Regions from separate parts of the Streptomyces sp. CNZ301 genome, predicted to be linked through region 3. Evidence: riboswitches for the same ligand, from Rfam matches in the RefSeq annotation. Region 3 holds a riboswitch; each other region holds the start of a gene.
The links. Region 3 has a riboswitch for cyclic di-AMP ahead of EV375_RS07490 (transglycosylase family protein). Riboswitches for the same ligand answer to the same signal wherever they lie in the genome.
Positions count from the first base shown of each region.

Region 1 (7,627 bases), 1.7 Mb from region 3:
CGGATACCGCCGCCGTGCACCGGAGGCCTCGGACTCCCCGGAGCGGGGCGCACGCGAAGTTCTTCCGCTCCAACCCCACCCGTCTGAGCGGCCGTTGCGTCCCACCGCGTCCGCCTGCGCGGAGATACCGGCGTTTCCCCTTGCTTCGCACCGGAGTTGGAAGGCCTGAGCGGGCGGCCGGGAACCCCGGCCAGGGGTGGCCCGACGGCCCACCGTTTGGCCAAGTTGGTCGAACATTCATCGAACGCAAGGCCAAATACCCGTGCGTAGAACGCCGAAAGGCCACCGAATGCCCGTTTCTCCGGGCTGCAAAACCTGTTGAAGATTGTCGTCCTCACGTACCGCCGGGTACAGTCACCGCACTGCTCCGCCCCTGCTGTCGAGGCGAAAGAGAAGTTGGTGGTGAACGACAGTCACCCGTCGGGAAGCTCGTTCCCGGCAGATACCTCTCACGGCTTCTCGTACGCGGCCTCCGGCGCCGGACAGTACGAGCAGGCTGCTTTCGGCTCCTACGCGCAGCAGGGCCACGGCCAGCCGTCCTCGTACGAGGAGTACCCCCCGGGCAGCTTCGGCAACCACGGATTCTCCTCCGACGAGGACCCGCTCTACGGCTCGATGGCCGGTTCCGGCACGGGCAATGACGGCGCGTGGATGTCGGGCACCTACGACGCGTACTCCGGCCACGGCGCGTACGACACCGGGACCTACGACACCGGGACGTACAACTCCGGGAGCTATGACACCGGCGCGTACAACTCCGGGAGCTATGACACCGGGAGCTATGACACCGGCGCGTACGACCCGAACGAGGCCTGGACGAACGCCGGGTTCCAGCACACCGCCGACGTCCACGCCCAACCCGGCGCAAGCCAGGCGGACTTCGACTCCGGCTGGAGCAGCGGCCAGTGGGACTCCTCTCAGTGGAACGCCTCGCAGTGGGAAGGCCAGTGGGAGACCGGCGGCGAGTGGAGTTCCGCCGACAGCAACGGCGACTGGGACGCCTACGGTTACGACCAGATGCCCGCCCAGAGCCCCGAGGGTGCGGCTACCGGCTCCTTCGAGGCGTACGACCACTTCGACGCCCAGGAGTCCTACGAGGCGTACGAGCCCGGGACCACCGGGAGCTACGGCACCCAGGACCAGCAGCAGCAACCCTCGTACGATGACGCGGCGTTCACGCACGGCGCCGAACCCGACGCCACCACGGCATTCCCCGCTTTCGACGGCGGCTACGAGAATTACGACGGCTACGACGCCTACGGCACGGACTCCACCTTCGGCACGGACTCCCCCGCGCACGTCGGTGAGCCCGGCGGGCAGCACGACGCCACGCACGGCCACGCCGCGGAGAGCCGCGAGGACGCCGGAGCTCCCCACGTACGCCCGGAGCAGGACCTTAGGGTCGCGAACCTGCCGGGCCGCCGACGCTCCCCCAGGCCCAGACGTTCCGCACTCCTCACCGTCGCCGTCCCGTCCGTCGCGGTGATGGGTGTGGCCGGTGCGGCCGCGGCTTCCGTGGCGGGCAACGCCCAGCCGGACGACACGACGACACAGGCCTCCGCCGACGTCCCCGTCAAACCGGTCAACAAGAAGCTCGACACCCAGCTCGCCGGACTCTCCGCCGACGCCGACGACTTCGCCGACCGGGCCAGCCGCGCCCAGGAACGCAGGGACCTCCAGGCCCGCCAGGAAGCGGAGCGCAAGCGGAAGGCCAGGGAGGCCGCCCGCAAGGAGGCGCTGCGTCCGAAGTTCGCGCTCCCCGTCAAGGAACACGGCCTGAGCGCCACCTACGGGCAGGCCGGACTCAACTGGATGTCCGTGCACACCGGAATCGACTTCCCGGTCAGCGAGGGCACCCCCGTGATGGCGGCGACCGACGGCACGGTCACCGTCAAGTACGACGTGTCCTTCGGCAACATGGCCGTGGTGACGGCGCCCGACGGCACCGAGACCTGGTACTGCCACCTCAGCAGCACCAAGATCCGCAGCGGCCAGGTCAAGGCCGGGGACACCATCGGCTACTCGGGCACATCGGGCAACTCCACAGGCCCGCACCTGCACTTCGAGGTCCACCCGGGCGGCGGCGACGCGATCGACCCGCTCCCGTGGCTGCGGGGCAAGGGCCTGAACCCCCAGTAAGGCCGAACCCGCCGTGGGGCTGAACCTCCAGTAGGCCCGACCTGAGTCTCCCGGCCCCCGACGCCTCCCACCGGCAGCCCTCGAGCGGCTCCCGGCGCGGGGCATCGCGCCCGCGCGGCACGGCTGCTGGACGGACGCGGCGGTCCGGCTGCCCGCTCGCCCGCCTGTCGCCTGTCGCCTGTCGCCTGTCGCCTACAGCTTCTGCACCGGCGCGTAACGCAGCAGCAGCCGCTTGGGCTTCTCGCCGCCGAAGTCGACCGTCGCCTCCGCGTTGTCGCCGCTGCCCTTCACCGCGACGACCCTGCCGAGCCCGAACGTGTCGTGCGTGACCCTGTCGCCGACCGACAGAGCGACAACGGGACGGTCGGACGTACGCCGCGTCGCGAACCCGCTGGGCCCGCCACGCCGCTCCGCACCGGCGGTGCCCGCCCGGGCGGCCAGGGACGCCCCCGCGCCCAGCCCCGAGCCGATGCCGCCACCGCCGCTCGCACCGCCCCCGGCTGCGGCTCCCGTGCGCTTCCAGTCCACGTAATGGTCCGGGATCTCCTCGAGGAAGCGCGACGGCGGGTTGTAAGAGGGCTGTCCCCACACGCTTCGCAGCACCGACCGCGTCAGATAGAGCCGCTTGCGCGCACGCGTGATGCCCACGTACGCCAGCCTCCGCTCCTCCTCGAGCTCCTTCGTCTGACCGAGGGCCCGCATGTGCGGGAAGACTCCGTCCTCCATGCCCGTGAGGAAGACCACGGGGAACTCCAGCCCCTTGGCCGTGTGCAGCGTCATGAGCGTGATGACGCCGCTCTCCTCCCCCGCTTCCTCGTCGGGGATCTGGTCGGAGTCCGCGACGAGGGCGACCTGCTCCAGGAAGTCGGCGAGCGTGCCCGGCTCCTCCTCGCCGCGCTCCTGCTCGAACTCCAGGGCCACGGCGGCCAGTTCCTGAAGGTTCTCGATGCGTGTCTCGTCCTGCGGGTCCGTGGAGGACTGGAGCTCGGCGAGATAGCCGGTCTGCTCCAGCACCGCCTCCAGCACGGTCGCGGGCCCCGCCCCGGACTCGACGACCGTGCGCAGCTCCTCCATCAGTACGTTGAAGCGGCGCACGGCATTGGCCGAGCGGGCGGCCATCCCGTACGCCTCGTCGACTCGGGCGAGCGCCTGCGGGAAAGTGATCTTCTCCCGGAGCGCCAGCGCTTCGATCATGGCCTCGGCGCGGTCGCCGATGCCACGCTTGGGCACGTTGAGGATGCGGCGCAGCGGCACCGTGTCCTCCGGGTTGGCCAGCACCCGCAGGTAGGCGAGTACGTCGCGCACCTCGCGGCGCTCGTAGAAGCGGACGCCTCCGACGACCTTGTACGGCAGCCCGACGCGGATGAAGACCTCTTCGAAGACACGCGATTGTGCGTTCGTGCGGTAGAAGACCGCCACGTCGCCGGCCCTGGCCTCGCCCGCGTCGGTGAGCCGGTCGATCTCGTCGGCCACGAACTGGGCCTCGTCGTGCTCGGTGTCGGAGACGTAGCCGGTGATGCGGGCACCGGCGCCGGACTCCGTCCACAGGTTCTTCGGGCGGCGGTTCTCGTTCCGCTCGATCACGGCGTTGGCGGCGCTGAGGATCGTCTGCGTGGAACGGTAGTTCTGCTCCAGGAGGATCGTCGTGGCGTCCGGATAGTCCTCCTCGAACTGGAGGATGTTGCGGATCGTGGCGCCGCGGAAGGCGTAGATGGACTGGTCGGCGTCGCCCACCACGCACAGCTCGGCCATCGGGGGCGCCGGCCTCTCCTCCTCGCCGCCCTCGGCCCCGTCCTCGCCCTCGTCCCGGGCGGCGCGCGGTTGCTGCTCAGCGGCCTCGCCGGTGCCGACGAGTTCGCGCACCAGCATGTACTGGGCGTGGTTGGTGTCCTGGTACTCGTCGACGAGGACGTGACGGAAGCGGCGCCGGTAGTACTCGGCGACGTCGGGAAACGCCTGGAGCAGATGGACGGTCGTCATGATGATGTCGTCGAAGTCCAGCGCGTTGGCCTCGCGCAGCCGCGCCTGGTACATCGTGTACGCCTCGGCGAGGGTCTTCTCGTAGTTGTCCGAGGCCTGCGCGGCGAAGTCCTCGTCGTCGATCAGCTCGTTCTTGAGGTTGGAGATCTTCGCGCTGAACGCCTTCGGCGGATACCGCTTCGGGTCCAGGTCGAGGTCCCGGCACACCAGCGCCATCAGCCGCTTGGAGTCGGCCGCGTCGTAGATCGAGAAGGACGACGTGAAGCCGAGCTTCTTGCTCTCGCGGCGCAGGATGCGCACACAGGCACTGTGGAAGGTGGACACCCACATCGACTGGGCGCGGGGTCCGATCAGTTCCTCGACGCGCTCCCTCATCTCGCCGGCCGCCTTGTTGGTGAAGGTGATGGCGAGGATCTGCCCGGGGTGAACATGCCGTGCGGACAGGAGATGGGCGATGCGGTGCGTGAGCACACGCGTCTTGCCCGAGCCGGCGCCCGCGACGATCAGCAGCGGCGAACCGGAGTGCACGACGGCCGCACGCTGCGCCTCGTTCATCTCCTTCAGCAACGCCTCGGGGTCGACGACAGTCCTCGGCGAACCGCCCCTGTGGTACGAGGACGGGCCTCCGGCGCCGCCTCCGCGAGGGCCGTCCGGGGCTCCCCCGGAGCCGTCTCCCGCGCCGGCCGAGGGGCCGTCGGAGCTGCTCGGTCCGCCCTGCCCGGGTGAGGCACCGTCCTGCGCGCGCACGGGTGCGAGGTCCGCCAGAAAGCTGTCGTCGAAGAGGCTGCTCATCGTCGTAGAAGTCTAGATTGCCGCGCCGACACCGCACCGCCACCTCCCGCACGGGATAACGAACAGATATCGGACGTATCACCTGACGGCCTTCACATACGCCCCACATCTCGCTACGGTGCCGTGCCAGGCGGTCCGCACCATTCGCCGGCGAAAGCGTCGGCACGGGCCGCCTCCGCCGAATCCGACGGACATCCGAAGGGCATCTGACGAGCACTGCCCACGGAGCCGGGGACCCACCGCGCATGCGCGCTCAGGCGTGCGCACCCGGGGTGAATCGGGAAGTCGCACCGCGCAAGCACCGCGCACGACCCGTAGGGCAGCCTTCCGAGAGCCCGAACCCGACAGCTAACCCGGTAGGCGGTTCACGGAAGGAGTTGCCGGTCTTGGCGTCCCACCGCAAACCGCGCAGCCGGATACTGAAGTCCGCCCCGACGAAGCGCGGAGTCCTCGGCGTCACCACCGCCGCACTCGCCTCCGTCTCCCTTCTCTCCCAGAGCGCGCAGGCCGCGCCGGACGACGGCAGACCGTCGGTCTCGGAGGTCAAGAAGAAGGTCGACGAGCTGTACCAGAAGGCCGAGGTCTCGACCCAGAAGTACAACGCGGCCAAGGAGAAGACTGAGGCCCAGCGCAAGAAGGCGGACAGATCCCTCGACGAGGCGGCCGAGAGCACGGCGAAGCTCAACGACGCCCGCCGCACACTCGGCAACTACGCGACGGCCCAGTACCGTTCGGGCGGCATGTCCCAGACCGCGACCCTCCTGCTCACCGAGGACCCGCAGCAGTTCTTCCAGCAGACGCACGTGCTGGACCGGATGAGCGGCCGCCAGAAGGAAGCCGTCGCCGACTTCGAGAAGCAGCAGCAGGCGGCGAAGGACAAGCGGGAGGCCGCCACCGAGGAACTGGGCTCGCTCACCGCGTCCCAGAAGGCTCTGAAGAAGAACAAGCAGGAAGTGCAGGACAAGCTCTCCGAGGCGCGGAAGCTGCTGTCGAAGCTGACGGCCGAGGAGAAGGCACGCCTGGCAAAGATCGCGAAGCAGAAGCAGGAGGCCGCCCGCAAGGCCGCGGAACGTGCCGAGGAGGCGCGCCGCGAGGCGGAGCAGGGCGACGGCTCACAGTCGGACGGCTCGCAGGCGACGCAGGCCGGGAAGGTTCTCGACTACGCCAAGGCGCAGTTGGGCAAGCCGTACGTGTGGGGCGCGACGGGCCCCAGCTCCTTCGACTGCTCCGGCCTCACCCAGGGAGCCTGGAAGGCCGCCGGGATCTCCCTGCCCCGCACGACGTGGGACCAGGTCAAGGTCGGCACGAAGGTCGCCAAGTCGGAGATGAAGGCGGGCGATCTGATCTTCTTCTACGACGACATCAGCCACGTCGGCATCTACGTCGGCGACGGGCAGATGATCCACGCGCCGAAGCCGGGCACGAACGTGCGGTACGAGTCGACCGGCAACATGCCCTTCCACTCGGCGGTGCGCCCCGGCTGACGGCGGGCCGCCCCGTCCGGGCGCCCGGGTCGCGCTGCCGCGGCCCGGTCGCCCCCCGGTGTGACCGGGGCAGGGGCGGGTGGTGCGGCGGCTCGACCCTCCGCCGACGACGGCGATCTCAGGCCTTCATCGCGTCCGTCACGTCCACAGGACGGCGATGAAGATGTTCGCCACCGTCAGCGCGCCGACCGTGCCGAAGAGGGACGAGGGCACCTTCTCCTCGTCCCTCTTCACATAGACCAGGCCGAGGATCACGACGAGCAGCGCGAGCTTGACGCCGATCTTGACGTTGTTCACGGGGTCGCCGCCCGCCTGGTTGAGGCCCACCAGGACCATCCCGGTCAGCAGCATCGTGAGCGCGCCGTGCAGCATGCCGGGCACGAAGCGGGCCTCGTCCGCACGCATCGCCTTCATCTGGAAGAAGAAGCCGCCCAGCAAGGCCGCGATGCCGATGACGTGGAGGCCGACGAAGACATGTATGAGTACGTCCATGGACAGGGAGCCTAGCGGCGGGGCCGCCGGCAGACCGGCGCGGGGCCGCCGGCCCGCCTGCGGGAGCCCGGGTGCCGTTTCACCAGCGCACCGGCAGCTCCTTCACCCCGCGCATCAGCATCCCCGTCAGCCACGGCAGAGAGGACTCGTCCGCGTCCGCCTCGATGTCCGGGCAGCGCTCCAGCAGAGTACGGATCGCGATTCGTCCCTCCAGGCGGGCCAGCGGAGCCCCCAGGCAGTAGTGCAGGCCGTGGCCGAAGGCGATGTGGCCGCGGGCGTCGCGGCGGATGTCGAAGCGGTCGGGGTCCTCGAAGCGCTCCGGGTCGCGGTCCGCGTCGGCCATGGCGATCAAGACCGTCGAGCCCGCGGGAATGGTCACCCCGCCCATCTCGACGTCCTCCAGGGCGAGTCGCTGGGTGCACGTCTCGACGGGGCCGTCGTAGCGGAGCATCTCCTCGACGGCGCCCTCCAGCAGCCCGAAGTCCGCACGGAGCCGGGCGAGTTGGTCCGGATGTGCGAAGAGGGCGCGCATTCCGTTGCCGATGAGGTTGACCGTGGTCTCGTGGCCTGCGACGAGCAACAGCACGCACATGCCGGTGAGTTCGTCGCCGGTTAGCCGATCGCCACCGTCGTCGACCTCCTGGATCATTGCGCTGAGCAGGTCGTCGCCAGGGTCCTCCCGCTTCGCCTCGATCAGCCCGGTGAGATAGGCGGGCATCTCCTGGTACGCGCGGGCCTCC
Region 1 is NZ_SHLG01000001.1:3,394,678-3,402,304, forward strand. It holds gene EV375_RS14545 (peptidoglycan DD-metalloendopeptidase family protein) at 403-2,139, shown strand; gene pcrA (DNA helicase PcrA) at 2,332-4,911, opposite strand; cyclic di-AMP (ydaO/yuaA leader) riboswitch at 5,119-5,290, shown strand; gene EV375_RS14555 (C40 family peptidase) at 5,298-6,395, shown strand; gene EV375_RS14560 (hypothetical protein) at 6,534-6,887, opposite strand; gene EV375_RS14565 (cytochrome P450) at 6,967-7,627, opposite strand, start outside.
Region 1: it holds a riboswitch for cyclic di-AMP, as region 3 does, so the genes downstream of both, EV375_RS14555 (C40 family peptidase) here and EV375_RS07490 (transglycosylase family protein) in region 3, are expected to answer to the same signal.

Region 2 (7,627 bases), 3.1 Mb from region 3:
GCGTCGCACTCGACGCCGGCACCGGCGACGGCAAGGTGCTGCCGCCAGTGGCGGGCGTCGTCCCGGACAGCGCGACGACGGAGGCGTACGCCGCCAACGGAGGCCGCGGCAGGCGTCGTTGAGGGGCTTCTTCCAGGGGCTTGGTGCGCAGAGCCTCGGCCTACGGCCCGTACGGGGGCGACGGCCACCTCGCTGCCCTGACCCCGCCTGACCCGCCTCGACGAACCACTCGCGTCCGAGCAGCAACTCGAACCCCGGCGCCGGCAGCCGCACGAGGGCCCGCATCACCGGCGCGATCCTGCCCGTGCCCTCCACCTGACTGCCGCGCGCGGTGCGCACCTGCCGCCGGGCAGGCGCCGCTTGTTTCCGGCGGGCACACCGCCGTACGTCGATCGCGTGAGTGATTTCCGAGGGGAACAGTAGATCCCGCTCGCCAACTCGGGGCCGTAGCGCAGTGGGCATGGAAGGCGACGAGGGTGGGCATGGAGTCACCCTGAAGCACGCCGCCTCCACGCCCAACTGCTCATGGGCCTTTTCAAGCCCGCTCGGTCGAGCGGCGATCTGACCATCGAGAGCGGTGCTGTCGAACATAGGTCAGCCGAATCGCGTGCCCCTCCTCGCGGCGAAGAACCGCCACGACCTCACCCTGAATCGTGTCGAGGACCGACCAGTCGTCCTGAATCTGCAAAACACCCCGGTCAAAGCGAACGTGACAAGTCGGGCATAGGCAAAGTACGTTACCCAGTTCATCCGGTCCCTCGTGCGGCTTACCCAAGGCCTGGATATGCGCCGCCTCGCTATACGTTTTACCTGAAGGCGACACAACGATTTGGGCCGAGCAGATCTGACACGTGCCCTCATACATGTCTTTGACCTGTCGGACGACTGCGGAGTCCCGGGCAAGTCCTTGCCTTGTAATGTAACGACGGGCTTGTGCTTCAAGGTCAGTATCGCCCTCAACCTTCGGCGATGCCGGGATTCGAGGAATCTGCTCACCGGGGGTGACCTTACGAAGCTCAAACCGGCAAATCTGAAGCCCGGCCCTACCTATGTCGGTCCAGAAATCAGCGACTCGGTAGAGACCACGGTATTCGTAGCCGCCAGTCACTCTCTTACGGCGACCTCCGCGAATCTCAAGCCCTTCGATCACTCGCACCGGCTTCCCCAGGGCAGCTGTAAGCACCAGGCCTGCATTCCCGGGCGAGTCCCAGGATTGATCTTCTACAAGTTCATTGTCCTCCTGCTTTCCCTCGCCGGTGTACAGGATGACCTCACCCTCGTCGACGTCATCGACGTAGCCACCCGAAAGCACTATGGAGTCGGTTCCTTTTTCTGCCGAACCGGATATTCCGCGCCCCGGCCTCCTGTGCAGTCCGTGCTCGTACAACGCTGCATGACTCGGAAACCAGTCACCCTCAGTAACACCTTCGGGCTCACCGAACGAAACAGGCTTGGAAGAGTTGACCATCCACCAACGCTGTCAATGCCACATTGACTGCAGCACACAGGACAATCACGCTTGGCTAACGCCACATCAACTCATGGGCCGTGCAGGCAAGTTGACCTATCGCCGAGTAGGCAGAGGCGCCATGTGCCACTGAGCCTCTTCTCAACCGCAGCTCGCGCAGGCCACATCAAGGGAGAGGTCGACGGCCTGGACGACTGCGGTGAGGCGAAAGGTACTGGGGGCTGGGGGTGGTTGGTGGGGTGAAGAAATCAGTCGCACGCCCGCGAGGTGAGCGTTAACTTCCATCTGAGGACGGCGAGGTGGGGCACGGCCGCGAAGGGGGCAGACGTGGAGACTGAGTCAGTGCAGGCCGATCGTTTGGCATTGCTGCTCGACCAGTTCGACCACGCCAGGGAAATGGCCCAGGTGCGGCTGAGGGGGCTCAGCGACGAGGAGTACCTGTGGGAGCCGGTACCCGAGTGCTGGTCCATCCGGCCCCGGGGCGAGGCGACGACGCCCAGGGCGTTCGGGCCTGGAGAGTGGGTGCTCGACTTGGGCGCCCCGGACATCCCGGCAAGTGAGTACGCCGAGGTGGGCCGACAGGCCGCCAGCGGCATGTCGGTCGCCAAGATCGCAGAGGACTGGAGTGTGAGTGTCGAGCGAGTCGAGCAGGTCCTCGCCCACACCGGCACACCGGAGCCTGACGAAGCGCCGGTCACGACCATCGCGTGGCGGCTGGGGCACTTGCACTTCTGTTTCGCAGGCAGTTGGGAGTGGACATTCGGCGAGCGGCAGCAGGAGCCAAAGCTGCTGGTCGACTTCGCCCCCTCCGCGTCCTTGGCACTCGAGCGGTTCTGGGCACTGATCGACCGCTGGCGTGAGAGCGTCGCAGCCGTCTCCGACGAACAGCTCAACACGGTCGGCTTCTCGCAATACCCATACGGCTCCGACTCCGACGAGCCATACATCAGTGTTCTGTCGGGCGCCAACCTTGAGTTCATTCACCATATGGCCGAGATCGCGTTGCTCCGCGACCTGTGGCAGGCCCGGTTCAGCACAGGCGGCTAGGCTCCAGGCACGCTGCGCGTAAATGATTCCGACCAGGGCGCCGCTCTCACTGGCTTGTGGAGCGAGTGAGTGACTGCACGACAGCCGTAACTGCCGGTCGGTCCTGGTCCAGCCAGTCAACTTCGAAGGCCGCCGCGGCCGTTAGCCACCGCACTTCGTCATGGTCCTGGAGCGGCCGGGGTTCGCCCTTCAACAAGCGCACACGCCAGACGTGCAGGACAAGTCCCGGCTGAAGAGGCCATTCTCCGGGCAGGCGCTCCAGAGGTTCGACCTCAATCCCCAATTCCTCGCGTAGTTCCCGGACCAGTGCCTGAGCCGGTGTCTCGCCGTGCTCGACCTTGCCACCTGGCAGTTCCCAGCGTCCTGCGAGGGACGGCGGAGCAGTTCGTCTGGCGCCGAGCAACTTCCCCTGGTCGCACACGGCGCCCCCGACCACCACTCGCGGTGCTTCTGCCTTGTCCATGCTCGGAACCTACTGCTTCATGGTGAGCAGCTTCAGTTCATGTGCCCAGCTCACACCACACCGTCTTGCTGTCCGCCCTTCGCTCCACGCCCCACCCGTGCGTCAGCGCGTCGAGGAGAGCGAGCCCCCGGCCCGACTCGGCTTCGTCCGGAGCCCGTTGGAGGACCGGAGGCGCACCCGGTGCCGGATCCGTAAGGCTGAGACGCGGGCGTGGGCCGGCCATGGAGGCGTGAAGGGTGACCGGGGTGCCCGGGCCGACGTGGACGATGGCGTTGGTGAGGAGTTCGCTGACGCACAGTCGGGCTGTGTCGGCGAGTTCGGGAAGGCCCCACAGCTCGAAGTAGGCGCCGATGCGGTGGCGTACGGGCGAGAGAGCTTCAGGCTCCGCGAGGAGCGGGATCGTCAGGGTGACGCAGCACCTGCGGGTCAGGTGCTGCCGTTCGAGCTCCGCGAGGGCGGGGCGTTCTTCGCCGCCGGTCATCGGTCCACAGCCTTTCGGTGCGCTCTCGGGCGCCGCGAACTCCTGTGTGGCGTATGCCCCGTCGGTCCCGTAACCGTACGTGCCGTAGCTGTCGTACGCGCCGTAGGTGTCAGCCGGCTGTGATGCGTACGAGTCGTACTGGCCGTAGCTGCCGGTCTGCTCGAAGAAGTCGAAGCTACCGGGCTGTTGGTGCGGGCCATCGTTGCCGTAGGGGCCGTATTCGCCGTGTCTGTCGGACTCTTCGTCGTCCAGGTACGGGTCGTACGTGCCCTCGGGGGCATGCCTGTTGGACGCCACGGGGGCCGTTCTCCTTTCCTTCCTTCTCGCCTACCGGGTTAGCTGACGGGTTCGGAGCAGGAAGGTCTCCTACGAACTGCCCGCCCGTGGGCGGAACTTGCCGATTCACCCCAGTCCCTGCCGTGTGGCAGGGGGTGGTTCCCCGGTTCCCTTGGTGCAGCGATATCGAGTTGTGGCTCGGGGTGGTGCACTTTCAGGATTCGGCGACGGCGCACGGAGCCGTCTCTCGTGACGGCAGTGACGACCGCGCTGCGTTATGGAACGTTAATAGAGCCGCCGCTGAGATTCCAAGCGGTTCCAGTGAGATTTGTAGCTCCATGACATGCGGATTCCTGGACAGTAAGGGCTAATTGGGGCACTTGCTCACTCTGCACCGCGCGTGTGGTCGCTGTGCGTGACCGGTGAACCAATCGTGACGGGGCAGTGCCCCCGCCCCCTCAAGGGGGGAGAGCATCGAGCGGAACGACCGACGGAACGCCTCAGCAGGAGCGGCAGCGACAGAGCGAGGCGCCGCACGGCCACGGAGGCACCGACGGCATCGCTCTGCGAGCGCGGCGTGCCGACCCGGCGGAGGGGGCCCGCCCGACCGGCCCATCGGACGGACCGGCCACCAGCCACGCCCTGGATGTCACGGTTTGTTCGGCTTGCTGACGGGAACCGGGCTGTATGTCCTATTCACAGAAGCTGCTTGCCTGCGCCAGCGCCCTGCGCGCCGTGCTGCCCGACTCCGAGCGGCAGGGACGCGTACTCGCCGCCATCGAGAGAACCGAGCAGGACACCCGGCTGGACCCCCCGGTCCAGGGACTCCAGCGGGCCGTGCACGCACTCCCCCTCAGTGACGAGGACCGCGACGTACTGCACGGCCACTGGCTCGGCCACCCCCTTCATCCGGCGCTCGTCCAGGTCCCGCTCGGCACCTGGTTCTCGGCCGCCGTCCTGGACCTGATTCCGGGCAAGCGCCGGCATTACGCGCCGGCGGTGCTGATCGCCACGGGGCTCGTCGCCGCCGTGCCCGCCGCCGTAACCGGGTGGGTCGACTGGGCTGAGCTGCGCAAACCGCAGATGCGCGTCGGTCTGCTGCACGCGGTCGCCAATTCCGCCGGGGTGATCCTCTACGCCTACTCGCTGGGTGCGCGCGTGCGGGGCCACACCGTGCGCGGGCGGGCCTTCGGTTACGCCGGGCTCACGGCCGTGGCGGTCGGCGGCGCGCTCGGCGGTCACCTGGCCTACCGGCAGGCGGCGGCCGTCAACCACGCCGAGGACATCCCGGTGCGTACGGAGCCCGGCTGGCACGCGCTGGGCGCGGTCGCGGACTTCCCCGTCGGGAAGGCGGTGCGGCGGATCGTCGGAGAGACGCCGGTTCTGGTGGTGCGGGCGACCGGCAACACGGTGCACGTCCTGGCCGACCGGTGCAGCCACATGGCGGGACCGCTCTCGCAGGGAGAACTCGTCGACGGGTGTGTCCGCTGCCCCTGGCACGGCAGCGTCTTCCGGCTCTCGGACGGCTGGAACGTGAGCGGACCCGCGACGTCCCCCCAGCCCGTCTTCGAGACGCGGCACGTGGACGGACTGGTTGAGGCGCGCCTCGCCTGAACCGCTGGTGCGTCACCGTCCCGTCGATCACCCGCACGGGACGCCTGGGCCTGTCCGACGGACAGCCCCAAGCCGCATCGGCACCTGTGGCAGAGACGGGCGAAGACCGAGCGAGGGGCTGGACGGCAGCGACAGCGGCGCACCCGCAGAAGGGAACGACAGACGTGGACGCGGGAGGCACGGGCACCACCAGGCACCTGCTGGAACGCCTGAGGCTTCCGGCCGGTGTGCTGGCCAGGCACGCGTCGGCGGGACGGCGCACGGACCTGCTGCCGCCATGGGTGAAGGCCCTCCCGCCGACGCTGGTGCTGCTGGCGCTCGTCCTGGAGCTGCTGACGCCGAGCCGCTACTCGTTCGCCTCGTTCCTCACCGCCGCCGTCGTCCTGGCGGCGCTGCTGTCGCAGCCCGCGGTGACGCTTCTGATCGGACTGCTCTCGGTCGGACTGCTGATCGGGCTGCACGTTGCCCTGACGGACGTGTACCCGGAGAACGTCACCGGTCCGGTCATCACTCTCGTCCTGGTCACCGGCTTCTCCACACTGCTGTCCATGATCCTGGAACGCACCACGCTTCAGCTCGTACAGGTGCAGGCGGTCGCCGAGGCGACTCAGCGGGCGCTGCTGCGGCCGCTGCCGGAACGGCTGCGTCACGTCCGCATCGCGGGCGTCTACCGCGCCGCCGACGAGGCCGCTCTCATCGGCGGCGACCTCTACAGCGTCCGGCCGACGCCGTACGGGGTGCGAGCGGTGATCGGCGACGTACGCGGCAAGGGCATCGGGGCGACGGAGGGGGTCGCGACGATCACGTCGTCGTTCCGTGAGGCGGCCATGTCCTGCCCGACGTTGTCCGAGGTGGCCCAGCGCATCGAGGGGGCGATGGCCATGGACCGGGAGGACATGGAGGTGGGCGGCTCGCTGGCCGTCCCCGTCATGGGCACGCCGCGCGGCTGGGCGCAGGAGATGTTCGCAACGGCGGTGCTGCTGGAGTTCCCCGAGGAAGGGGGGTGCGTGCGGATTCTCAGCCGTGGCCATCCGCCGGTGTTCCGGCTCGGCGGCCCGGAGGGCGTCGTACCGCTGACTCCCGAGCCCGCGCTGCCGCTGGGATTCGGCGATCTCTCGCCGGGCGGGCCGGTGAGGGAGACGACGTACCGGCTGGCCGAGGGCGAGGCACTGATCGCCTGCTCGGACGGGGTCACTGAGGCGCGGAGCCGCGGCGGCAGGTTCTACCCGCTGGAGCGGCGACTCGAGGAACGCTATTCGGGCCTTTCGAGGACGGGGAGGGTCGCAGTCGGCGGGCATCACCGGGGCGGGGGCCGGCCCGAAAGGGTCGACCCGTCGGAGGTGGTCTCCTTCGTCCACAAGGACGTCACGCGGTGGGCCGAGTCGATCAACGACGATCTGGTGATCGTCGTCCTCCAGCAGGACGCGGCCACGCACACGACCACGCACGCGGCCTCGGCGCGGTGAGCCGGCGGGCAACCCGGAACGCGGGCCGGGGGCGGCCGTACGGTGACGACCCCCGGGCGGTGCGGACCGCTGCGGCACTGCGGGCCGCGCGGAACGGCGGGCGCGGGAGCGGCGGGAGCGGGACGCGGGTGCGCACGGGATGCAGGGCCGGCGCGGGAGCGGGGCCGCTCCCCGCACGGTCTCTCGTCCGCGCGGGGAGCGGCCTGCGCTCCGGTCGTGTCAGTCGCGCTCCGCGCCCACCGGGAGCGAGCGCAGGTCGAGCTTCGGGGTCTTCTGCTGGAGCGACCAGTCGAGCATCTTCTTCGCGTCCGTGTAGCGGGCGCTGCTGTTGAGGAGCACGCCCGTGATCGAGCGGCCGTTGCGCTCGGCGGCGAAGACGAGGCACGGCCCGGCCTTGGTGCCGGTGCCGGTCTTGATGCCGATGACGCCCTGGTACGAGCCGAGCAGCCGGTTGGTGTTGTACCAGGTGTAGGTGCGGCCGTTGGTCGCCTTCTGCTTCGTCGACGTGGACTTCGCGACCTTGCGGATGTTCGTGCTGCCGAGGGCGTACTTGCCGAGCTTGGCCATGTCGCGTGCCGTGGAGTGGTTGCGCCCCTTCTTCGAGATGCCGTCGAAGGAGTCGAACTCGGTGTTCTTCATGCCGAGTTGGCGTGCCTTCGCGTTCATCTTCCCGATGAAGGAGCTGACGCGGGCGCTCGTGGAGCCGCCCTTGCCGACGGCGTCGGCCAGCGCGTACGCGGCGTCGCAGCCGGAGGGGAGCAGCAGGCCGTACAGGAGCTGCCGCAGCTTCAGCTTGTCGCCGGTCCTCAGGT
Region 2 is NZ_SHLG01000001.1:4,773,708-4,781,334, reverse strand. It holds gene EV375_RS20625 (SseB family protein) at 1-122, shown strand, start outside; gene EV375_RS20615 (YDG/SRA domain-containing protein) at 536-1,468, opposite strand; gene EV375_RS20610 (DinB family protein) at 1,796-2,515, shown strand; gene EV375_RS20605 ((deoxy)nucleoside triphosphate pyrophosphohydrolase) at 2,562-2,978, opposite strand; gene EV375_RS20600 (ATP-binding protein) at 3,016-3,756, opposite strand; cyclic di-AMP (ydaO/yuaA leader) riboswitch at 3,769-3,928, opposite strand; gene EV375_RS20595 (Rieske (2Fe-2S) protein) at 4,423-5,349, shown strand; gene EV375_RS20590 (PP2C family protein-serine/threonine phosphatase) at 5,514-6,815, shown strand; gene EV375_RS20585 (serine hydrolase) at 7,035-7,627, opposite strand, start outside.
Region 2: it holds a riboswitch for cyclic di-AMP, as region 3 does, so the genes downstream of both, EV375_RS20600 (ATP-binding protein) here and EV375_RS07490 (transglycosylase family protein) in region 3, are expected to answer to the same signal.

Region 3 (7,627 bases):
CTGGCCGCGTACGCGCGTGAACTGCCGCTCGCCGAGCCGGCGCTGCCCTGGCACACGCTGCGCACGCCCGTCGCCGACCTGGGGTCGGCCTGCGCCTTCGCGTGCGGCGCGCTGGGCAAGTTCGCCGCGGACGTGCTGGTGCTCTCGCGCAGCGAGATCAGCGAGGTGAGCGAGGGCGACGGCGGCAGCTCGTCCGCGATGCCGCACAAGACCAACCCCGTGCGTGCCACGCTCATCGCCGCGACCGCCCGTCAGGCGCCCGCCCTCGCCGCCACGCTGCTGGGCTCGCTCGCCGCGGAGGACGAGCGTCCCGGCGGCGCCTGGCACGCCGAGTGGCAGCCGGTGCGCGAACTGCTGCGGCTGACCGGCGGCGCCGCCCACGAGGCGGCCGAACTGGCCGCAGCGCTCCAGGTGTTCCCGTACCGCATGCACGAACACCTCGCCCTCACCGAGGGCCTGATCGTCAGCGAGCGCTTCACCGCCGCCCTCGGTCCTCTCCTCGGCCGCGCCCGTGCGCGCAAGCTCCTCGACGCCGCCTCCAGGATGGCCGTGGACGAGGGCATCACGCTGGACGAGGCCCTCGAGGAGGAGGAGCCGGCTCTGCGCGAGATGCTCTCCAGGGACCGGCTGAGGGACCTGACGGACCCGACGCACTACACGGGTTCCGCGCCCGCCCTCACCGACCGCGCGCTGCGGCGCCGGGCGGCGCCCGTCCGCGCGTCCGAGCCGGGGTACGAACCGTCGCAACCGCCCGGCACCGCTCAGGGCGCGGAGAATCACGGAAGCCGGGGCCGGGAAGGGTCCGACGAAGCAGACGAGGCAGCAGCCCCAGAACGAGAGCGGTGAGAGACCATCGGCATCGGAATCCCATCCCCCGCTTCGCCCGGCGACAGCGGACGCGGCTCGCCCCGCAGCTCAAGCAGCCCCGGAGACATCACCGTGTCCGCTCCCGTACATCCCGCCACCGCACCGCTCCCCTACCACCGGGTCGACGGGCCGGCCGACGGCAGACCGATGATTCTCGGCCCCTCCCTGGGCACCTCGCTGGCCCTGTGGGAGCCGCAGCTTCCCGCGCTGATCCGCACCCACCAGGTGCTGCGCTGGGACCTTCCGGGGCACGGGGCCTCCCCCGCCGAGCCGATGGCGGGCTCCTCCAGCGAACTGATCCCCACCGACGGCACCGCCACGGTGGGGCACCTCGCCGAACTGGTGCTCCGCGCCGCCGACGCCCGGGGCTGGGAGCGCTTCGCATACGCCGGTGTGTCGCTGGGCGGCGCCGTCGGCCTCCACCTCGCGGTGCACCACCCCGAGCGGCTCACGACGCTCTCCGTGATCTGCTCCTCGGCCCGCTTCGGGGAGCCCTCCGTGTGGCGTGAGCGTGCGGCGGCCGTGCGCGCGAACGGCACCGAGTCCATGATCGCCTCCCGGCCCGGCGTGTGGTTCTCCCCCGAGTACGGGAGCACACCGCACGGGGCGGCGATGCTCGAGGACCTGCGCTGCACGGACGCCGCCGGGTACGCGGCCTGCTGCGACGCCCTCGCCTCGTTCGACCTGCGCGACCGGCTCGCCGAGGTGACGGTCCCGACCCTGGCCGTCGCCGGACGCCTCGACCCGGCCACGCCGCCCGCGCACGCCCGCGAGATCACCGACGGCATCCCGGGCGCCGCCCTGGTGGAGGTGGCGGGGGCCGCGCATCTGGCCAACGCCGAGTGCCCCGACCCGGTCACCTCGGCCCTGGTCGTACACCACGAAGGGGTGCCCGGCCAGGCGGACCGGCGGTGATCCCGGTCCGCCGCCGGCACGGCAGCGGACCGCCGGCCGCTGCCTCCGCTCCCCGGCTCCCTCGCGCGCTCGGTCCGCCCGCCATACTCTGAGTCGCATGAGCTGGACAGCGCGCAGCATCCCCGACCAGAGCGGGCGTACCGCGGTGGTGACGGGCGCCAACAGCGGCATCGGCTACGTGACTGTGCGCGAACTGGCGCGGCGCGGCGCCCGCGTGGTGCTGGCGTGCCGCAGCGAGCAGCGCGGCGCCGCGGCACTGGACCGGCTGCTCTCCCAAGTGCCGGAGGCGCGTGCGGAGTTGCGGCTGCTGGACCTGGCGGACCTGGCGTCCGTACGGGAGTTCGCGAACGCGCTGCCGTACAGACGGCTCGATCTGCTGGTCAACAACGGGGGGTTGATGGCGGTTCCCTACGGGCGGACCACCGACGGCTTCGAGACGCATCTCGGCGTGAACCACCTCGGCCACTTCGCTCTCACGGGGCTGCTGCTGGACAGGCTCGCCGCCACGCCCGGCGCGCGCGTGGTGACGGTCGCGAGCATGGCCCACTTCCTGTCCAACATCGACATGAACGACCTCGACTGCGAGCGCCGCTACCGTCCCCTGCTCGCCTACGGCGCCTCGAAGACGGCCAATCTCCTCTTCGTGCGGGAGCTGGCCCACCGCGCCGACCGTGAGGGTCTCGACCTGACCGTCACGTCCGCACACCCCGGCTATGCACGGACCGAACTCCAGGCCAAGGGCCCGCGGCTGGCGGGCCGGGCGGGGCTGGAGCGCCTCACGCGGCTGTTCACCGACGTGGTCGGCGCCTCCGCCGACCAGGGTGCGGCGCCGGTCCTGTACGCGGCGACGGCCCCGTACGTGCACGGAGACTCCTTCTACGGTCCGCGAATCCTCGGGGTCCGCGGCGGTCCCGGCCCGGCCCGGCGGGCCCCGTGGGCACGCAACGACATCGCGGCGGCGCAGCTCTGGGCGGTCTCGGAACGGCTGACGGGAGTCACGTACGGGATGAAGTGACCGGCGGGCCCGGGCGCGGGCGGCAAGGCTGGGGCGAGCGGGAAGGCCGGGGCGGGGCAGGGGCCTGAACGCGGGGCCTGACCGGCCCTTCGGCGGCCCGGCCGCCTGGCCGACCTGCCGCCCGGCTGCCCGGGCCGGCCTGCCGCCCGGTTGCCCGGCGGCCCGGCCGCCCTGCGTGCGGGTGCCGATGCCGTGCGGCCACCGTGCTGCCCATGTGCGGCCCCTGTGCGGCTCGGACGCGCGGCTTGGTGCGGGGCCCCCGCGTCGGGCATGGTTTCCTGCGTCCGTGCGGTCCTCCCGGGCCGCCGACCGCGCACCGGTGAGGCGCAGCCGTCGACCCGTTGCACCCTGTACACCCCTTGCACCCTGTACGCCCGATTCGCACCTGAGCCGCACATTCGGCGCGGCGGGAGGAGGCAGCCGTGATCCGTGTTCTCGTCGTCGACGACGACTTCATGGTCGCCCGGCTGCACAGCACCCTCGTCGGGCAGGTGCCCGGTTTCAAGGTGGTGGGAGCCGTGCACAGCGGAACGGACGCCCTTGCGGCCGTGCGCGAGCTGCGCCCGGACCTCGTACTGCTCGACATGTACCTTCCCGACCTGCCCGGCCTGGAGGTCCTGCGCGAGCTGCGCGGCACCGGCACCCCCGAGGAAGGCCCGGACGTGCTGGTGGTGACCGCCGCCCGCGACGCGGAGACGGTACGCGGCGCACAGCGCGGCGGCGCGGTGCAGTACGTCATCAAGCCCTTCGAGGGGCAGCTGCTGAAGGAGCGGCTGCTCCGGTTCGCGGAGCGCCGCGAGGCGCTCGCGGCGCTCCAGGCCCCGGAACAGCGGGACGTCGACCGGCTGTTCGGCGACACGGCAGCCCCGGGCGGCGAGGCGGCGGAACCCGGCCGTCCGGGCTCCTCCGGCGGCGGGGACACCGGCGACGGCGGTGCGCTCCGCCCGCACGAGGCGGCGGGCGGCTCCGACGGGCGGCGCGTGCGGCTGCCCAAGGGGCTCACGGAACAGACGGCCGGACTGGTGCGCGCCACGCTCGACGCCGAGACCGGCTCCGCGGGCCTTTCCGCGTCCGAGTGCGCCGGACGCACCGGTCTGTCCCGTGTGAGCGCCCGCCGGTACCTGGAGCACTTCGTCTCCGTCGGAACCGCCCGCGTCACCCTGCGGTACGGCACCACGGGGCGCCCGGAGCGCCGGTATCACCGAGTGGATCCGGCCGGCTCCGCAGCGCCCGCACAGACCGGGCCGTAAAAGCGGGGAGAACGCGTGATTCGCACCACAGAAGCAACGTGACGGGTTTCACATCGCCGATGTCGCGCGCATCCCGGGCCGTTCAATTCCCTTGCCCCGCAAGGCGAATGGAACGGCACTCCTCAACCCGTACATGCCAATTCCCACGATCTTCACCTCCGGTGGATTCTGCGCCTTTCTTGTGGTGGCGAATTCCTTCTGTTTAACGTGCAATCCCACCGCGTCTCCCGTGCGGTGGTCCGCCACCGGAACGCCGAATCCTGCCACCGGCCGGCGGAAATCACGCAATCCCAGTCCGGCAGGAGCGGGGGACCCAGGTAAGTGCCGCGCGTTCCGCACCCACGAGGAAACGCGCGGCTAGGGGTGAAGCCGCACGCGAATGCCCCCTCGCATTCGCTGCGGCCGGGCGGCTCCAGCCCGAATCCGACAGCTCACCCCGCAGGCGCAGGAGAGGAACTGCCCTATGTCCGGACGCGGTCGACACCGTCGTCAGTCCAATCGCCCCATCTCGCGCAAAGTTTCGCGCACTTCGCTCGCCATTACCGCGGGCGGTGCGGGCCTCGCCCTTCCGTTCGTCGGTTCCGGCACCGCGAACGCAGCCTCCGTCGACACCTGGGACAAGGTCGCCCAGTGCGAGGCCTCGGGCAACTGGTCCATGAATTCCGGCAACGGCTACTACGGCGGGCTTCAGTTCACCCCGAGCACCTGGTCCGCCAACGGCGGCACGGAATACGCTCCGCGCGCCGACCAGGCCACCAAGCAGGAGCAGATCCGCGTGGCCGAGAAGGTCCTCGACAGCCAGGGCCCGGGGGCCTGGCCGTCCTGCGGTCCCAAGGCCGGTCTCAGCCGGGACAGCGCCGCTCCGGACCTGTCCGGCGACTCCGCCGAGAAGTCCGGCCAGGCCAAGAAGGCCGCGAAGGCCGACAAGGCGAAGAAGGACAGCCCGAAGAGCGGCGAGAAGTACACCGTCGTGCCCGGCGACACCCTCAGCGGCATCGCCCGCGACCACGACACCAAGGGCGGCTGGCAGAAGCTGTACCAGGTCAACCGGAAGACCGTCGGCTCCGACCCCGACCTGATCCACCCGGGGCAGAAGCTCAGCCTCTCCGGCAAGGCACAGGCCTCGGGATCGCAGCCGCAGGGCGGCGCCAAGGCACCGCAGGCCGGCGGCGTGCACTCGTCCGGCTCGAAGTACGGGAACAACCTCGACGGCTGGATTCGCGAGGCCCTGGACATCATGAAGTCCAAGAACATTCCCGGTACTTACGACGGAATCAAGCGCAACATCATCCGGGAGTCCGGCGGCAATCCGAATGCCGTCAACAACTGGGACATCAATGCCCAGAACGGCACCCCCTCAAAGGGTCTGCTGCAGACCATCAAGCCCACCTTCGACTCGTACCACGTCGAGGGCACCTCCTGGAGCATGACCGACCCCGTCGCGAACATCGTGGCCGCCTGCAATTACGCGGCAGCCAGGTACGGTTCGATCGACAACGTCAACGGCCCGTACTGACGGCACCGATGGGACAGTCCGGCGAACCGCCCGGACCGGCCCGGAGACCGGCCGTAACAACTCGATACAGGCGCGGTGTGTTTCGGCAAGTGCTTCGGCATTCCCGCGATTCCCTGAATCGTCCACGGATCAGCGATTCAGCGAATCGGAAGGGCACCGCGTTGCGACGCCGACGGCGGCCCGTTCCCCGGAAGGAATCCGGGTGAGCGGGCCGCCGTCGGCTTTTGCGTACCGCCGGCCGCTCACGACCGCCGGCGGATTCCGCCACGGCCGTTTCACGGCTGGAAGGTCTCCTCGGCCCGCACCGCCACTTCGAGAACGAGCGGGCGAGTGCTGTCGGGGAGTTCGGGGAGCAGCGCGTCCAATTCATCGAGCAGTGCGGCGTGTCCGGTGACGCGGCGCGCCGGACAGCCCAGGGCCCTCGCCATGCCGGAGACGCTGACTTCCTCGAAATCGGGCCAGGGCGCGGTGGATTCGTGTTTGTCCGCGAGCCGGTCCATGATCGCGTAGCGTCCGTTGGCGAGAACGACGAAGACGACGCCCACCCTGTAGCGCACGGCGGTCCACAGCGCCTGGATCTGGTAGAGCGACGACCCGTCGCCGACGACCGCCACGACCGGACGCCGTGGCGCACCCATCCGCACCCCGATCGCGGCCGGAAGCGCGAAGCCGAGCGCGCCCATGGCGGCGCTCAGGAACCCCAGCGGCCGCCGCGCCGGCACGAGCGCGTGCAGGTCGGGACGGCTGGAGGGCGTCTCCTCCACCAGCACGGTGTCCGCCGGCAACCGCCGCGCGAGCTCCGCCAGTACGTGCGCGGCGCGCAGCGGCTCCCCCTCGGCGGGAGGCGGGGGCGCTACGGGCCGCTTGGCACCCACGGGTTCCCCGTCCTCCTGCGGCCGTACAGCACGGCCGCCGTCCTTGCCCGCGGCCTGGGCCAGCGCCGTGCAGAACGCGGGAAGGGCGGCCACCACGGCGAGCTCGGCCGGGGCCCGCTGCGCCTCGGCCGGGTCGTCGGTGACGACGGCGAGGCGGGTGCCGGGCCGCACCAACGGGCCTTCCTCGTACGGATACTGGCGGAAGACGGGCGCCCCCACGCTCAGCACCGTGTCGTACGGGCCGAGCACGTCCCGCAGCCGCGTACGGTCGGCCGGCAGATGCCCCGCGAAGAGGGGATGGTCCTGCGGGAACCCGGCGCGGGCACCGAACGACTCCTGCCACACAGGACAGCCGAGCCGCTCCGCGAGGAGTGTCAGCGCCTCCCACGTCACCGGGTGGTCCGCTCCGGCGCCGACGACCAGCGCGGGTCCGTCCGCCTCGTCCAGCAGCGCCGCGACCTCCCGCACGGCGCCGGTGTCGGCGGCCGCCGCGAGGCGCAGCTCCGCGGGTGCGGGAAGCGGCAACTCCTCGGCCGGCCGGGCCCAGTCGTCCATCGGGACGACAACCAAAGCCGGGCCGCGCAGCGTTCGCGCGGCGTGCGCGGCACGGGCTATCGCACCCGGCACGTCCTGCGCGCGCGGCGGCGTCTCGGTCCGTACGGGATAGTCGCCTGCGAGCTGCTCCAAGTGCCCCGCGAGAAAGGGCTCCTGGACGAGGTGACGGCGGTCCTGCTGCCCGACGATCACGACGAGCGGTGCGCGGTTGACCCGCGCCGTCGACAGTGCGCCCACCGCGTTCCCCAGGCCGGCGGTGGTGTGCAGCAGCGCGAGCGCGGGCGCGTCACGCGCGATGGCGTAGCCGGTGGCCGCTCCGACGACGGAGCCTTCGTGCAGGGCGAGCACGAAGCGGATGTCGTCGGGGAGACCGGCGAGGAATGGCACCTCCGTCGACCCGGGATTGGCGAACACGGTGGTCAGATCGTGCCGGCGCATGACGTCGAGCGCCGCCTCACGGACGGTGGGCATGGAAGTGGGGCTCCTGTTGCGTGTGTTGAGGGGGGGCCGGCCGGTGCCGGCCCCCCTCGGTGGGGGGGAGGGACGGTGCAGATGGCCCGCCGGGGCGAGGGCTCCCGGGACACCCCTATGGCCTGTCCGGCGGACAGCCCTAGGCGTTGGCGGCGGCGGCCGG
Region 3 is NZ_SHLG01000001.1:1,706,397-1,714,023, forward strand. It holds gene EV375_RS07470 (lyase family protein) at 1-846, shown strand, start outside; gene EV375_RS07475 (alpha/beta hydrolase) at 940-1,782, shown strand; gene EV375_RS07480 (oxidoreductase) at 1,880-2,797, shown strand; gene EV375_RS07485 (response regulator) at 3,220-4,047, shown strand; cyclic di-AMP (ydaO/yuaA leader) riboswitch at 4,325-4,505, shown strand; gene EV375_RS07490 (transglycosylase family protein) at 4,511-5,563, shown strand; gene EV375_RS07495 (thiamine pyrophosphate-dependent enzyme) at 5,839-7,464, opposite strand; gene EV375_RS07500 (MFS transporter) at 7,604-7,627, opposite strand, start outside.